DNA from 3 places in the Bacillus sp. TL12 genome. Region 3 is predicted to be linked to each of the others. Evidence: riboswitches for the same ligand, from Rfam matches in the RefSeq annotation. Region 3 holds a riboswitch; each other region holds the start of a gene.

Region 1 (5,763 bases), on a different contig from region 3:
CCTTTTAATTTCCCTGTTTTTTTCTTATACATTTGTTTTGTATTTGCTGGCGTCGCGTAGGATCCTTCTGCTAGTTGGTTAATCCAAGAAATCACTCGGAATAGAGGCTTACTAATATGCCACCCATATACAATGGCGCCGATAAGAAGCGTACATATAAAGAGGGAAAAAACGATAAGAGCTTCTGTATCCTTGTCATCTTTGCCTATTCCTATAAGAGGGAGTATGCCTTCCATAAAGATTGCCATAAAAATACCCATGAAAAAAGTACCGATACATAAACTGCGAATAAAATGGAAGCCTAATCTGAAACCAATTTTCATATTATTGCTCCTTCGTATGTGGGATAAATTTATAACCAATCCCTCTTAAATTGACAATGTATGTAGGTGATTTAGGGTTTTCTTCTATTTTTTTACGTAATTTAGAGATATGCATGACGACTGTTTTATCATCACCCATAGAAGTCAATCCCCATACTTGCTCGTACAATTGTTCAGCAGTAAAAATTCGGTTTGGGTGTGTGCATAAGAAAGTAAGTAATTCTAGTTCTTTAGCGGTGCAATGTACAGGTTCGTTGTTTACTGTTATCAATCCTTCGCTAGGATATAGAGAAAAGGATTTAAAATGTAGGTTAAATTTTTCTTCATTGTGCAGTTCTTGTATCATATGTTGTCTACGCAATTGGACGTTAATTCGGGCAGCAACTTCTAAAGGGTTAAATGGTTTTGTTATGTAATCATCTCCGCCAATTCCTAGTCCTGTTAATTTATCTAAATCACTCGAGCGCGCTGTTACAAATAAAATAGGAGTATTTGTATAGTTTCGAATTTGTCTGCATAGTTCAAATCCATCAATATCCGGTAGCATCACATCGAGTAAGATAATATCGAATGGATGATTTTTAATAAGAGTTAATGTCTCAGCTCCATTGGTAGCGGTTGTTATATGAGAGAAGTTTTCTTTTTTTAGTGTAAGTACTAACATATCTAGTATGCCTTGTTCATCATCTACTAAAAGTATTTTTTCTATTCTCACTACGGATCCACCTTTACATGTTTTTTGAATCTATTAAAAGATATTTGGAAAATATTTCACATGTAATAGTGTAACATAATACTATTTTGCTAGATAAAAAAATAACAACAAAGAAAGATTCTTTGTTGTTATTTTCAACATCAAATTAATTCATTTGTACCATAGGTTCAATTTTTGCCATAAATGATTGATGAAGTGCTTCTACACCATCTACTAAATGGAGGCGATCAATGACAACAGATACTTTAATTTCAGATGTACTTACCATTTTAATATGAATATTTTCTTCTTTTAATGTAGAAAACATGCTAGCCGCAACACCAGGATTTGATACCATGCCCGACCCTACGATAGATACTTTAGCTAGGTGATTTTCATATTCTACAGATTCATAATGAAGCGTTTCTTGATTTTGTTCTAATACTTCGAGTGTTTCTTTTAAATCATTCGAATGAATAGAGAAGGATAGATGTACAGTACCTTCATTTGTAATACTTTGAATAATAATATCAACATTAATATGAGCTGTAGCTAGTGTAGAGAAAACAGTTGAAAGTGATTCTTGTTCTAACCCTTTCATTGTTACACGTGTAATGTTATCTTCAAATGCAATACCTTTTACCACTGATTGTTGTTCCATGTTACATTCTCCCCTTACAATTGTTCCATTTTCTTGTTCCATGCTTGAACGAACTTCTAAAACGACGTTATAATTTTTTGCAAATTCAACAGCGCGTGGGTGCAGTACACCAGCTCCAAGATTTGCGAGTTCTAACATTTCATCATAAGAAATTTCATCTAATTTATATGCGTCTTTTACAACGCGGGGATCAGTTGTGTAAACGCCTGTGACGTCTGTATAAATATCACATTTTTTCGCTTTCAGCGCAGCTGCTAATGCGACAGCAGTTGTATCAGAACCGCCGCGGCCAAGTGTAGTAACCTCGTTCTCTCCACTTAATCCTTGGAAGCCAGCAACGATTACAATCGTACCTTCTTGTAAATAGGATTGAATACGTTCTGTGTTAATATCAGTGATTCTTGCGCTTCCATGTACAGATTCAGTTGTAATACCAGCTTGCCAGCCCGTTAGTGAAATAGCTTGATATCCTTTTGCTTGCAATGCCATTGTTAATAAGGAAATTGTTACTTGTTCGCCAGTTGTTAGGAGCATGTCCATTTCACGTTTACTCGGATTTTCACTAATAGCGGTAGCGAGTGCAACAAGCTCATCTGTGCTTTTTCCCATTGCAGATACAACAGTGACAACACCGTTCCCTCGTTCATATTCTTCAATAATTAAATCTGCTACATGTTGAATGCGCTGGATACTTCCGACAGAAGTACCACCGAATTTTTGAACAATCGTTTCCATTGCAAATTCCTTCTTTCATCCATTTTTTATTCGTAAATTAGGAAAGGTGTAAAAACATATAAGAGCGATATACAAGTCCCTAAGTATTCCTGTAGTTACCGGAAAGAAAAACAAAAAACACCATCTCAAATAGGTGAGGATGGTGCTGTTACAGGAAAAGGGAAACAGAAAAAGGAGCTAATAAAAAAACCGCCAAAAAAGGAATATCATATAGAACATGATATCTCTTTTTTGTAGATAGCTCTTCACATATACACGTCTGTATATATGACAGTTCTGTTTCTATTCGAAAACAGCCCCAATTGATAAATGCAGAGAAATTTATCAATTTCGGCAACACTTCCTTTTTTCTAAACTCATAGACATCTCTGTGTCTCCTTTAGAATACTTATAAGCGTTGCAACCTCTATCTCACGTTTTGGGCGAGAGTGTTTGGTTTATGAAGTTATTTGGTAACATTTGTTTTATAATAATTAAAATATTTTAGGAAATCAAGTGCTTTATTAATATTTTGAAAATTTAATCTTTTTAAATAAATAAAAAGAAATATTTGAAAAATATAGATGGAATTGGATTTTATATATACATTAGTAATATAGAGGGAGTGGGGGAGAGAGGGTGAAGAGGCCGAAACCAATTTATGTTCGAGCAGAAATGGAAACATCAATGGAAGAACTATGGAAGTATACACAAGATCTAACGTTACATACAGAGTGGGATGCGCGGTTTACTGAAATATCGTATTTAGAGAGAAAAGAAGGTGAACCGCAACGTTTTTTATACAAAACGAAAATGGGTTTTGGGCTTGAGATAGCTGGAGAAGGGGAATCGGTAGGTCAATTACGAAAGGAATCAGGGGAGAGAATATCTTCACTAAAATTTTGGACAGACAGTAAACTTTCGTTGATAAAAATAGGAAGGGGGTATTGGAAGTATACACCGAATGGAGAAAAGATTTGCTTTGAAACGCAATATGATTATGAGACGAGGTTTGGCCGTATAGGAAGAATGATAGATTCATATGTATTTTGGTCACTATTAGGGTGGGCTACAGCATGGAGTTTTGACGTTTTAAAGTTATGGCTAGAAAAGGGGGTTCACCCTCGGTTGCTAATAAAGAAATCGATTATTCACTGGATTGTTTGTTTGATACTTTCTTTTGTATGGATGTATCAAGGACTTGTGCCAAAAATATTATTTAATCACCCAGAAGAGGTACGGATGCTTTCTGTACTTAGTGGTTCAAACGAAAATAGTATTCTTGCTCTTAAAATAATTGGTTTTTTAGAAATAGGATTCGGGATCATATGGTTGTTGCCATTTCAAAAACAGAAGTTATTGCTGTTAGACATTATTATTTTAATTGGTTTAACCATTGCAGCAGGATTCATAAATATTTTGAGTTTTATCCAACCATTTAATCCCATTACCTTAAATTTTATATTAATTGGATTATCATTTATTGGTTATATGAACAGTGATGATTTACCAAGAGCGAAAAATTGTATGAGAAAAAGAAAGGGGTAAATGTGTGGCTAGCATCTATGAACGATTATTAGGAGAATCTTATCAGCAGCTACATCCAAAATTACAAAAACGTTATGCAATTACGGAAAACAATAGTTTTATAGGTGAAGGGAAAATGGATGAAATTAATAAAGGGTCATTCCTTGTCAAAATGTTTTTAAGAGTTACATCGAAATTTCACATGTTCTTTTCAGAAAGAGGAACAGAAGTACCGTTTACGATACATAATACTGCTGAAAAGGATGCGAAGGGAACTACCTTTGTAAGGTGGAACCGGATGTTTCTGTTTGGTAACAAAAAACGTTACTTCAATGCTGTTATGTACTTGGATACGAAACAGCATGAAATTATTGATTACTTTGTTGAACCGCATTTGCTTGTATCAACACTTGCATTTTATGTTGATAAAGAAGGAGCAATGCACATCTTATCAAAAAAACAATGGTTTTACATACTTGGGAAGAAAATATCACTACCGAAATTTTTATATGGAGAGGCGAAAATTACAGAGAGCTATGATGATACATTAAACTGTTACAAAATTCATGTTCAAGTACGAAATCCATTATTTGGCCCGCTTTTTTCATATAAGGGAACATTTGTAGAAAGGGATCAAAACAAATGAAAAATATAGTTGTTGGACTTATTTGTTATATGATTTTTCTTATATTGGAATGGCCAGTACTAAATCCTGTTGAAGCGATTATATCACTATCTATTCTTCTATTCATACCAATGTCATTTTGTATTGTTGATAAGGATAAAAGAGATGGATCACAGGTTTTATTTTATAAAACAGTATCGTTGTTTTATCCGGTTGCTGCAATTAGTGCGATGCTTGCGTTTGTAACAAATTATTTTTTATTTGCAATGATTTGGTTTATATATACAGGCATGATTGCATTGTTTGGTGTAAGTAGATTGTTTGAGAGAGGATGGAAACCTTTAGAGGAGACGGCAATTGATAGTGGGTTTATATATTTGTTTTTAGGTGGGTTTTGGTTTTTTGCCTCTGTAGCAAATATATCAATTATGCATTTTAGTTCTGATATCGTTTTACTTACAGCAGCTCACTTTCATTATTCTGCATTTTTACTTCCCTTATCTGCAGGATTACTCGGGAGAAAGCAACAAAAGAAAAGCAAACTATTTGAGATGGTTACATTTATTATTATAATTTCTCCGATGACCGTAGCGGTTGGCATTACTTATTCGAGGACGTTCGAGTTCGTTGCAGTATTCATTTATCTTATTTCTCTTTATGTTTATGGTATTTATGTATGGAAAACAAAATTCACTTCGATTATTGCAAAAATCCTTCTTATCATTTCATCAAGTACACTTATGATAACGATTTTGTTTTCGCTCGTATACTCGTATGGAAACTTTAAACAAGTTATGACGATCACAATTGCTCAAATGATTTGGATTCATGGTGTTGTGAATGGAATTGGGGTAGCATTGCCTGCCTTTATTGCTTGGATGCTTGAAAGGAGTGTGCCAGCGTACATTCATTACGGAAAACCGATGAGTCGCCTGAGGGGGAAAATGAATGTGGAAGGGACGAATGTTGTAAAAGAGAAGATATATACAGGTCTTGTAAATCAAATGAGTGATTTTCATAGTGTGCAGTTTGATGAAAGAGAAATATCTCCACTTATCATTGATTTTTATGAGCATACGAAAGATTATCAATTAAAAGCAAATATTATGTGGTCTCAATGGTTTCGTCCCTTTGCTTTTCTCTATGAGAAAATGAGTAGACATATGCAACAAATTCATTTAGGGATGGGGAATAAATGGGAATCTATGTCTGGTAATAT
Region 2 (5,763 bases), on a different contig from region 3:
TAATGAAGAATCCCCCACGCTTCGGTTAAGAAACAGGGGGACTCTTCATTTTTTTATCGATAAACCATATACAAGTGTTTCACTAGGAGTTGTAATGCTAAAACCAGTCGTTTTATAATCAAGCTTTAACGTATCGCCGACATAGTTTTTTGTAAACTCATCCATTTGAATGATGATTTGCTCGTCTTCATAAACAACTTCATTTGAGTTATATTCATCAAAAATTAAATCGACATCAACAAATATACTGCAAGAATTCGTCATCGTGCCTCTAATACGTACGATGCTTTTGTTATTTACGTTTAATTTATGTAATACAGATTTTGCCTCATCAGTTACGCGAATGTTCATGGAATCCCAACTTTCGTTTATAGTTCTTATTCTATTATTGCAAAAACATGAGGAATAGGAAAGGAAAGGGACTCAGTGAATAATAAGCGTATAAAGGTTACGGTTTGAAAAGTAAGGATGGAACTGTAAATGTTTGCGTTAAGCACAACTTATTATCACTTGTTTTCTCAACTTCTTGATTCTTTATCCCATTCTTTTGGTAGAATTTTTTCCAGAAGTTCACCGCTGTGTTATTGTTTTTTAATTGCATGACATAATAGGTTCCTTTGTACTGTTTTAATAGTTGTAAAATTGCTTGATTTGCTATCTTTTTTCCGCGGTATGCTTTTAATAGGAAAAAATCGTTAATACAGTAATCTGTCTCAGGTGCTGTGAATGGTGATTTTGCGAGCAAGAGAAACCCAGCATATTTTCTTCATATTTAACGAAATAAGGGGAAAGCTCTTCCCGGTTACAAATAAGTTCAAAAGCATCAAATTCAAAAAATCCCTTTTCATTTGGATGAAGGGTAGGGGAGAATTCAGATAAATCATGTAAGTATAACGAATAAAAGTTTCTTAATATCTCTCTTTGCGCTGTAGAAACAGCTTCAAGGGTAATGTTCATTTTAATACCGCCTTTTGTAAAAATAACGCCTTTGTAATCTGAAAGTACAGCATACCTTCATACTCTTGAAGTGTTTCCTCCAAGTTTTGTACAGTTTCTTTAAATTCAAATCCAAGCTTATTTAATACATGAATAGATTTTTTGTTTTCTGGAAAGACGGAGGCCATAATCGTCTCGATTTCAATGGTTGAAAAAGCATATTGTAAAAGAGAAGACGTTGCTTCGGTGGCAAAACCTTTTCCCCATGCATTACACGAAAGTGCGTAATATAGTTCAGTTGAAGTTGGTTCGAAATCCGATGGACCTAAACCGCAATAGCCGATGAACTGTTGGGAAGATTTTTCTATGATAGAAAGATTAAATTTAGCAATATGGTTTGTAGTGTTTTTTTTATTCATGTCTATGCTCCAGTAAATAATATCTTCGATTTCTTTAAGAGAATAAATGGGTTCTGGAATATAGAGATTTACTTCAGGTTGTTTTTGTAATTCGTATAAGGCTGATGCATCAGAGATCCTATAAGGTCGTATATGTAGTCTTTCTGTTTCGATTTGAAGATTTACAAACATGTCGCACCTTCTTTATGTTGAATTTTTTACATGTAATACACCATTCGACAGAAAATGAATATATCCTTTGAATGTAAGGATTCATTCCAATAAAAAAGGCGAGCAAACACTATGTTTGCTCACCTTTATCACTTATAGTTCACATTTATCAAGAGGCACTACTTTTGTTTTCTTTGTAAATTTATATCCTAACCACATTGCTAGGAAGAGAGGTAAGCCGATATAGGAAACGAGTACACCGTTCCAATCGATAGATTCACCCATAAATGCACCGTAGTTTTGTCCGAGAATAACAATTACACAAAGTGCAAATGCAAAGATTGGACCAAATGGGAACCATTTTGCTTTATAAGGAAGGTCATTTAAATCTTTTCCTTGTGCAATATATGCTTTGCGGAATCGATAGTGACTAATTGCGATACCTACCCATGCGATAAAGCCAGACATTCCAGAAGCGTTTAATAGCCAAACATATACAACGCCGTCGCCATATAAAGAAGCTAAGAAAGCAGCACATCCAACTAGAGATGTTGCAATTAAAGCGTTAACGGGTACACCACGACTATTTAGTTTTCCTAAAAATTTTGGTGCCTTTCCTTGACGTGCTAAGTCCCAAAGCATACGAGTACAAGCATACATACCAGAGTTACCAGCCGATAAAACAGCTGTTAAAATAACGGCATTCATAACAGAAGCTGCAAATGCTACACCTGCTTTTTCAAATACAAGTGTAAATGGACTTACTGTTACATCACTTGCTGCAAGACTTTCAGTTGTATAAGGAATCAATAAACCGATAACAAGAATGGCAAAGATGTAGAATAGTAGAATACGCCAAAAGATAGAACGAATTGCTTTTGGAATACTACGTTCTGGATCAGCCGTTTCACCAGCAGCTACACCCAATAATTCAGTTCCTTGGAATGAGAAACCAGCAGCCATAAATACACCGATGATTGCCATGATGCCGCCGTTAAATGGTGCATCCGCAACAGTAAAGTTTTTAAATCCAACAGGTTCGCCGCCCATAATGCCGAAAATCATCATAAATCCAACAATTAAAAAGATAATAACAGTTGCTACTTTAATAAGAGCGAACCAATACTCTGCTTCACCAAATCCTTTAACAGATAAATAATTAAAAAGAAATATAATAGCTAAACAAAGACCACTCCAAATTAAAGAAGGAGTATTTGGAAACCAAAATTTCATAATTAATGTAACTGCTGCTAGTTCAGCTGCAACAGTAATTGCCCAGTTATACCAATAATTCCAGCCGAGTGCAAAGCCAAGTGATGGATCGACAAATTTTGTTGCGTATGTGCTAAATGAGCCGGTGACAGGCATATACGCTGCGAGTTCTGCTAAGCTTGTCATTAAAAAGTAAACCATAATTCCGATTGCCGCATAGGCTAAGAGAGCTCCGCCAGGTCCTGCCGTGTGAATGACACCACCACTAGCAAGAAAGAGTCCGGTACCAATTGTACCGCCGAGAGAAATCATTGTAAGGTGGCGAGATTTTAACCCGCGCCTTAGTTCGCCTTTTCCTTGTGTAGATTGAGTTTTAGAGGTAGCTTGATTCGCCATGCTATTCATGTTCAACACTCCTTTTCTTGTAAGATTAGGAAGGAACGGGGAAGAAAAATACAAAAAGCCGCCAAAGGAATTTGGCGGAACGTTTCACAAATAACCACCCCATCATACCCTTCCGTTAAGATAGCACCCCACGTTTACACGGTACTTTGTAAACGTGACAGTTCTGTTCCTATTCGGAGACAGCCCCAGTTCATACTTCCAGAGAAGAAATATAAACTTCGGCAGCATTTCCTTTCAAACGGATTCATTGACATTCTCTGTGTCTCATCCGTTTTACTAATTAATGCCGCAACCTCTACCTCATCGGATTGATGAGGATTTATTTATTGCTATGATTTTTGATATATGGCAATTGTAATTAGTTTCTGAAAATATTGCAAGGAATTTTTGTAGGAAAATATCACAAATAATCGGTTATTGTATAGGAAGCGTTTTCAAAACTCCGCCCGAACCAACCTACTTAGGTATGTAAAAAATGAAGAAAAAATTGTTATACAAATGTTTCGCAAAAAGATAGGGAAAATCCTCTAAAATTAAAAGAAAATTCAGAAAAATAAAATTCGACACAGATTATGGCGAATTTTATTTCGAAAAAAATAAAAAAGGTAAGCAAACATATCATTTGCTTACCTTACTATTTCTCTTTTACGGTAAAACTCGTTTTTGTCCAGCTGTATAGCCAACATTTTGTTTTGCAGATGCAGAATGATTTCGAACTGAAATGAAAAGTGCAATGATAACGACAAGACCTACTGCAATGTAGGAAAGATTAATAATTGTTGGATCTACTTTAAATGATGTAAGCAGCGTTCGGATATTTGTAAAAATAATGAGTCCACCAACGAGTACGCCAAGTAAATGAGAAGGGACAATTCGTACTAACCACGCAGCGATTGGGGCTGCCAAAATGCCACCTAACATAAGAGCGAATACCCAAACCCAGCTAACTTGCTCCCATCCTAATGAAATGAAAAATCCAATTGTTGCGGCTAAAGATACTGGGAATTCACTCGTATCAACAGAGCCGATTACTTTTCTTGCTTCATTCCCTCGTGCAAGGAGTACGGGTGTTGTAATTGGTCCCCAACCACCACCGCCAGTTGAATCAACAAATCCTGCAAATAATCCTAATGGAATAAGTTGTTTACTAGACATACGTTTATTGGATTTCACAATCTGTTTTTGAATAATAAATCGTAGTAAAATATAGACGCCTAAAGTAAATAAAAAGAGTGAAATGTACGGTTTAATTAAGTCTCCAGGTAAGTTACTTAAAAAGCATGCACCAACAAAAGCACCAATTGCACCGGGTAGTGTGAGTCTAGAAACAGTGTACTTATCAACGTTTCCAAATCGAATATGAGATACGCCCGAAGCTGCGGTTGTCACAACTTCTGCTAAATGAACGGAAGCGGAAGCGACTGCTGGTGCAATTCCGAACATTAATAATAATGAGGAAGACGTTACGCCGTACGCCATTCCAAGTGCTCCATCAATCAATTGAGCAAAAAAACCAATAATAGCAAAGACAATTAATTTTTGCATGTATAATCCCCCTGTAATAATAAATAAAAAGGCTCTTTTCTCAAGTGAGAAAAGAGCCTTTGGTTTTTCCAATCAGCTTAACATTAAGTTTTTATTATTATAATGCATATTAATCTGATAAAGCAACTAGGTTTTTGAAGTTTTTTAAATTGATTGAAATAACAGAACAGTTATATAATAAAAAGATGTAGAAAAAGGGAGGGAAAAGCATGTTAGCATTTGATCATCTCGTTCATGCTGTTAGATGTATGCCGAAAGAAGCTGAAAAACAAATGAAGGAGCTTGGATTTCATACGGTGCAAGGCGGAGAACATACGAATTGGGGAACATGGAATAGTTTATGTTATTTTGATTTATCTTATATTGAATTTTTAGCAGTACAGCATGAAGATAAAGCGAAGCAAGCGGACAATCCACTCGTTCAGGAGGCTGTTACTAAATTACAAGATGCAGAAGGAATGCTCCAAATTGCTCTTCGTACCGATCATATTGAGGAACTAGCTGTAAAGCTTGTGGAAAAAGGGTTGCAAGTGAAAGGACCATTTGAAGGAAAGCGAATGAGAAACGATGGTCATCTTATAGAATGGAAAATGTTATTTGTGAAGCAAGAAGGAAGTAGTCCGAAATTACCTTTCTTTATACAGTGGCAAGAGTCTGATGAGGACAGAAGATTAGATTTACAAGAAGTAGGTGTCATTGCCCCGCATCGCAATGATGTAACAGAAATGCAAACAATATACTATGCTGTGAAAAATGTACGTGAAACAGTGGAGCGGTGGAAAGAAATATTTGAAGTACAAGTAAGCTCTTCCGAAGTTCATAAAGAGTGGAATGCAATTTGTCAAAGTGTATTGCTTGAAAATGTAAAAATTCAATTTTGTGAGCCGCTTGGTGAAGGATTTGTACAAGAACAGTTATTCGAACATGGGGAATATCCTTTTGCTGTTGAATTGCAAGGAGTAAATAAGCAGAAGGGAAAACAACAAATATTAGGTAGTTTATACATATATTAATTGAGGTGGTCTATGTGAAAGACGTGTTAAAGGAATTAGAAAAACAATTAGATTGGCCTCGCATAGTAAAATGTACCGTTATT
Region 3 (5,763 bases):
ACGAAATACGCAACGTACGCTTTTTTAAAGACAAAAAAGCACTATCTTTCCGTACGGGTTGCGTAATGATATGGACGTTTTCCACCATGTAGTCCAGCTAAGCCAGTCATATTTACAATTACAATCATTACGCACACCTCCTTCATTTATTTTCCATTTTTAATTTTATAACTTTATGAACTTTTCTGTCAATTGTTTTTTTTATTATTTTACAAAACAAACTTTTATCACAAAAAATGAAAGATATATAATCCCCTTTCAATACTCAAGAAAAATTATCTATCGATATTATTATGGATTATCCTATATTTCCCTTAAAAATAAGGTAAACCCCTTTAAGAAAGGGCATACAAAATTAAAATCACATAAGAAATCGTTTTCATAAACATTTTGTTTGAAAAACATTCTCCCCCCCCTACAATCACCGTATACTCACTCTTACAAGTTGCTATTTTAGGAGGAAGAATCATGACAACGATAACTAGCAATACATACAAATTTTATTTAAACGGTGAATGGAGAGAAAGCTCTTCAGGGCAAACAATTGATATTCCATCACCATACTTACATGAAGTAATTGGGCAAGTACAAGCGATTACTCGCGAAGAAGTTGACGAAGCAATTGCCTCAGCAAAAGAAGCTCAAAAAGAATGGGCTGAAGTTTCTCTTCAAGATCGTGCAAAATATTTATATAAATGGGCTGATGAGCTTGTAAATATGCAAGATGAAATTGCCGATATCATCATGAAAGAAGTCGGTAAAGGTTATAAAGATGCGAAAAAAGAAGTTGTTCGTACAGCGGACTTCATTCGTTACACTGTAGACGAAGCATTACATATGCATGGCGAAAGCATGATGGGAGATAGTTTCCCTGGCGGATCTAAATCTAAACTTGCGATCGTTCAACGTGCACCACTTGGTGTCATTTTAGCGATCGCACCATTTAACTACCCTGTAAACTTATCTGCTGCAAAACTTGCACCAGCTCTTATTACAGGTAACGCTGTTATCTTTAAGCCTGCAACACAAGGCGCAATTAGCGGTATTAAAATGGTAGAAGCACTTCATAAAGCAGGTCTTCCAAAAGGACTTGTAAATATATCAACTGGACGCGGTTCTGTTATCGGTGACTACTTAGTAGAACATCCTGGCGTAAATATGGTATCGTTCACAGGTGGTACAAATACGGGTAAACACTTAGCGAAAAAAGCTGCTATGATTCCACTTGTATTAGAACTTGGCGGAAAAGACCCTGGTATCATACGTGAAGATGCTGACCTAGAGGAAGCAGCAAATCAGATCGTAAGCGGTGCGTTCTCATACTCTGGTCAACGTTGTACTGCAATCAAGCGCGTACTTGTACATGAAAATGTAGCGGACAAGCTTGTTAGCTTATTAAAAGATCAAGTGGCTGAATTAACTGTTGGTTCTCCAGAACAAGACAGCACAATCGTGCCATTAATCGACGATAAATCTGCTGATTTCGTTCAAGGATTAGTTGACGATGCGGTAGAAAAAGGCGCAACAATCGTGATCGGTAACAAGCGCGAGCGCAACTTAATCTATCCAACAATCATTGACAATGTAACAGAAGATATGAAAGTTGCTTGGGAAGAGCCATTCGGCCCAATCCTTCCAATTATCCGCGTTTCTTCTGATGAGCAAGCAATTGAAATTGCGAACAAATCAGAGTTCGGTCTGCAAGCAAGTGTCTTCACAAAAGACATTAACAAAGCATTTGCAATTGCGAACAAAATCGACACTGGTTCTGTTCAAATTAACGGACGTACAGAACGTGGCCCTGACCACTTCCCATTCATCGGTGTAAAAGGTTCTGGTATGGGAGCACAAGGTATTCGGAAGAACCTTGAGTCTATGACACGTGAGAAAGTAACTGTATTAAACTTAATGTAAATTTTAGAAGCTAGTCTACGATTGTAGATTAGCTTCTTTTTATATAAATACAGATAGAAGCGATCAGTTCCTTTTTTGGCCCCATGCCAAGTGAAAACAAAAAGAGAAAGCGAGTGGAGATTTCCTTTTATTTTCATAGCCACGACTTAAGTGCTTGAAAATAAAAATGGATATGTGTTAGAAAATCAAGTTAGATATATATTCTTTTATTCACCTATTCACTTATCTCATATGTTTTAGGGCTACTATTCATTACCCAATCCATTACATTCTCTAATAAAGGTACATCATAATGATGTTGTTTTTCATTGTTCAAGTTAGACAAAATCTCAAAAATATTTTTTACATTTTCTTCAATACTAACTGCATCTACAAAATGGACTCCATGAGGAGAAACAGTATTCATATATTGAAAATACTGCTTTTGTGGTTCTATAAGACTTAAATGTTTTTCAAAGTTACTTCGTCTTCGAGTAGTATCCTTTTCTTTCCTTTTTCTTAATTCTGTTTCACTTGTAGAAAGATGAATGTAGACATTCGGAAATCCTATATGTTTTCGTTTTATTCGATTTACATAAAACTCTTTCAAAAACGGTAAAGTTTGCGGAAATTCCCCCTGATAAATCCAGTTATACCAAATGGGCTGAAAAATATCTCCATCAAATAGAACTACATCATACGATTTTAGTTTTTCTTGTGCGATTTGCCACCTTTCAACTTGCCTTTCAAGATACCAATTTTCCGGTTCAGGATTAGGGCGCTGAAATAAGAAATTCACCTCTGGAATCACATAAGCATTGTACAATTCTGCAATCCTTCTACACGTTGTCGTTTTGCCAATACCACTTGCACCCTCCAAACAAATTAACTTCATATCGCACCTCCATTTTTCTTTATAAAACACGATTTCAATATTCTGCTTTGTCAATGTAACACAACTATCAACAAGATTCTTCAAAAGAACCTATTTCGAAAAAGCTCTCTCTTCTTATATAAATCCATTTTGATTTTTCAGCATATAAGCCACTGCTATACTTGCACCCGCCTGCTTTCTCTGTTTTAACTTGGCATGGGGCAGGAAGAGGATCTGACCGCTTCTATACATGGCCGGATGCTCTCTCCCGTCTAAAAAGAAAGGGTTTATGTCAGTTTTTAATTTGGATCTATATATAATGACAAATTCTTCACTATAGTCTGATTATTAACATAGCCATTGACGTATAAAAATTCATTTGTTACCCTTGATTATGTGAATTTAATACATAAATCCTCATTCGTATCTCGGTGAGGTAGAGGTTGCAGTCATTAAGATTATCATTTCGGGAGATGTAGTGGCATCGATGAACGAATGGGAAAGGAATGATTGCCGAAGTAAGAAATGTCCACCATGCATTCTTGCTGGGTCTGCTACTTAATAAGTACAGAACTGTCACAAGCATTTTGTTTGTGGAGAGCTATCGAGAGGTATGTCGTGGGTTTCTTATAGGATAGAAAGTACGTAGCGACAATGACACGTGCTTTTTTTGTTTTGTATGAAGCTTACCTTACTTCCTTTTTGGAAGACATACATATCTCCTCGCTTGACTTGGTTATACTAACTTTGGAGGTATTTTTTATGCAACAGAAAAAATGGGGCTTTTGGGTACTGACAGCATTCGTTGTCGGCAATATGGTTGGCGCTGGTATTTTCATGGTGCCAAGTACATTAGCACAAACAGCAAGCCCTCTCGGTGTTACTTTAGCTTGGTTAACAACAGGGTTTGGTGTTTTAATGCTAGCTCTTGTTTTTGGTAATTTAGCAATTCGTCGTCCTGATTTAACAACAGGACCACAAAGTCATGCATATGCTTTATTTTCATCACCAAAAAAGAAAAAAATGGCTGGATTCAGCATAGTTTGGGGCTACTGGGTCGCAAACTGGGCAAGTAATGTTGCGATTATTACATCTTTTGCAGGTTATTTATCACTCTTCTTCCCGATTATGAAAGATACACGTCTCTTATTTTCAATTGGTACTTTCAATGTTGAAGTTGGAAAACTCATTACATTTTCTATCTGTTCGCTCTTATTATGGGGAACACATATGATTTTAACAAACGGTGTAAACGGAGCTGGGAAATTAAACTTCCTCGCAACAACAACGAAGGTGACTGGATTCCTTCTATTTATCGTTGTTACTTTGTTTGCATTTCAAGCTTCTAAATTTGGACAATGGTACACACCAATAGTTGATAAAGAAGGCGTATCACATGGTCTACTTTCACAAGTGAATTTAGCTGCACTTACAACACTTTGGGCATTTATCGGTATTGAATCAGCTGTTCTTTTATCAAACCGAGCGAAATCTCCAAAAACGGTAAAACATGCAACTGTAGCTGGATTATTAATAACTGTTGCCATTTATTTAGGAATTACCATTTTAACAATGGGTGTTCTTCATATGGATAAACTACAAGCGTCTGAACGTCCATTAGCTGATGCATTAAATGCTGCAATGGGTCATGGCGGCGGGAAATTAATGGCCTTGCTTGCCCTTACTTCCCTATTCGGCTCAATCCTAGGCTGGATTTTATTAAGTTCAGAGGTACCGTATCAAGCAGCAAAAGAAGGATTCTTCCCTTCCTTCTTTGCAAAAACAAACAAAAAAGGAAGCCCAATTTATTCATTAAGACTAACAAATATTATGTCGCAAGTCTTCCTTTTCTCAACACTATCAGGAACAATTGCTGAGGCCTATACATTCGTTATTACTGTCTCAACTTTAGCTTACTTAATCCCTTATCTCGTTTCACCAATCTTCCAATTAAAACTCGTTGCAACTGGTGAAACATATAAAAATGAAATGGGTTCACGAATTATGGATGGCATTATCGCATTCATCGCCCTTTGTTATGCACTATGGGTAATTAAAACAGGATCTTCAGATATAAAAACATTCCTTCTTGGAATTGGTCTGTTCGTGATCGGTTTTGCCTTCTATCCATTAATGAATCGTGATGAAAAAAGAAATGAAGAAAACAAAAACGAGCAAATTGCTTAACGCAATTTGCTCGTTTTTATTTTTGTATACGAAAGAAACCTTTATAATAAAAGATAGAGGTGAAAAACATGTCAATTGAAACGCTATGGCGTGATCGTTTCCAAAAACATATACAAAACAGTCTTACATATTTTTTTCGAATGATTAGTGGTTTATTATATAGCTTCATCTTTATCTCATGTATCGGTGCATATTATTACGCCAAGTTTTTAAAAACATCTCCTTCTAAAGGAATCTCATTATTACTCATCATAACTGTGCTTACAATCGTTATAACAAGATGTAACATTCGTACTTTTATCCAAAAGCCTGACGCTGTCTATTTACTGGCACTTGAAGAGAAATTAACATCTTATTTCAAACAATCTCTTCTTTATAATTATGTCATACAGCTATTTCCATTACTATTTACGTTTCTAATCATTACACCGCTGGCAATACAAACATTACAGACAACTGTTCCATTCTTATGTACAATCTTTTTCATTTTAATGTTACTAAAAGGTTGGAACTTATATATCAATTGGATATGGCGTGATCATGATAACAGCCACATCTGGCTTATTATTCGATTCGCTTGCACTGCACTAATTCTTTACATGCTTTTTCAATCCGTATCAGTCTTTCTATTAAGTGCTGTTCTCTTACTTCCAGCATTTATACTTATTTATACAGTAAAGCAACCGACAAAACGAATTAGCTGGGAACATATCATTGAACAAGAAGAAAAAATGGACATGCACTTTTACCAATTTGCAAACTTTTTCACCGATGTCCCGCAGCTGAAAAAACAAGTAAAACAAAGAAAG

Evidence for each region. Region 3 has a riboswitch for lysine ahead of LOK41_RS14235 (amino acid permease). Riboswitches for the same ligand answer to the same signal wherever they lie in the genome.
Region 1: linked by a shared signal. The riboswitch ahead of LOK41_RS04250 (aspartate kinase) and the one ahead of LOK41_RS14235 (amino acid permease) in region 3 are both predicted to bind lysine.
Region 2: linked by a shared signal. The riboswitch ahead of LOK41_RS24105 (amino acid permease) and the one ahead of LOK41_RS14235 (amino acid permease) in region 3 are both predicted to bind lysine.

The regions. Positions count from the first base shown of each region.
Region 1 covers NZ_JAJJBY010000003.1:127,110-132,872, reverse strand. Annotated here, with positions in the region: gene LOK41_RS04260 (sensor histidine kinase) at 1-323, opposite strand, end outside; gene LOK41_RS04255 (response regulator transcription factor) at 325-1,038, opposite strand; gene LOK41_RS04250 (aspartate kinase) at 1,184-2,413, opposite strand; lysine riboswitch at 2,644-2,830, opposite strand; gene LOK41_RS04245 (DoxX-like family protein) at 3,032-3,940, shown strand; gene LOK41_RS04240 (DUF4166 domain-containing protein) at 3,945-4,565, shown strand; gene LOK41_RS04235 (YndJ family protein) at 4,562-5,763, shown strand, end outside.
Region 2 covers NZ_JAJJBY010000040.1:21,530-27,292, reverse strand. Annotated here, with positions in the region: gene LOK41_RS24125 (TerC family protein) at 1-3, shown strand, start outside; gene LOK41_RS24120 (iron-sulfur cluster biosynthesis family protein) at 46-351, opposite strand; gene LOK41_RS24115 (GNAT family N-acetyltransferase) at 449-745, opposite strand; gene LOK41_RS24110 (GNAT family N-acetyltransferase) at 954-1,526, opposite strand; gene LOK41_RS24105 (amino acid permease) at 1,659-3,122, opposite strand; lysine riboswitch at 3,236-3,428, opposite strand; gene LOK41_RS24100 (sulfite exporter TauE/SafE family protein) at 3,768-4,667, opposite strand; gene LOK41_RS24095 (VOC family protein) at 4,877-5,680, shown strand; gene LOK41_RS24090 (aminoglycoside phosphotransferase family protein) at 5,695-5,763, shown strand, end outside.
Region 3 covers NZ_JAJJBY010000013.1:23,922-29,684, reverse strand. Annotated here, with positions in the region: gene LOK41_RS14245 (NADP-dependent glyceraldehyde-3-phosphate dehydrogenase) at 469-1,914, shown strand; gene LOK41_RS14240 (AAA family ATPase) at 2,129-2,788, opposite strand; lysine riboswitch at 3,197-3,379, shown strand; gene LOK41_RS14235 (amino acid permease) at 3,530-4,954, shown strand; gene LOK41_RS14230 (ABC transporter permease) at 5,023-5,763, shown strand, end outside.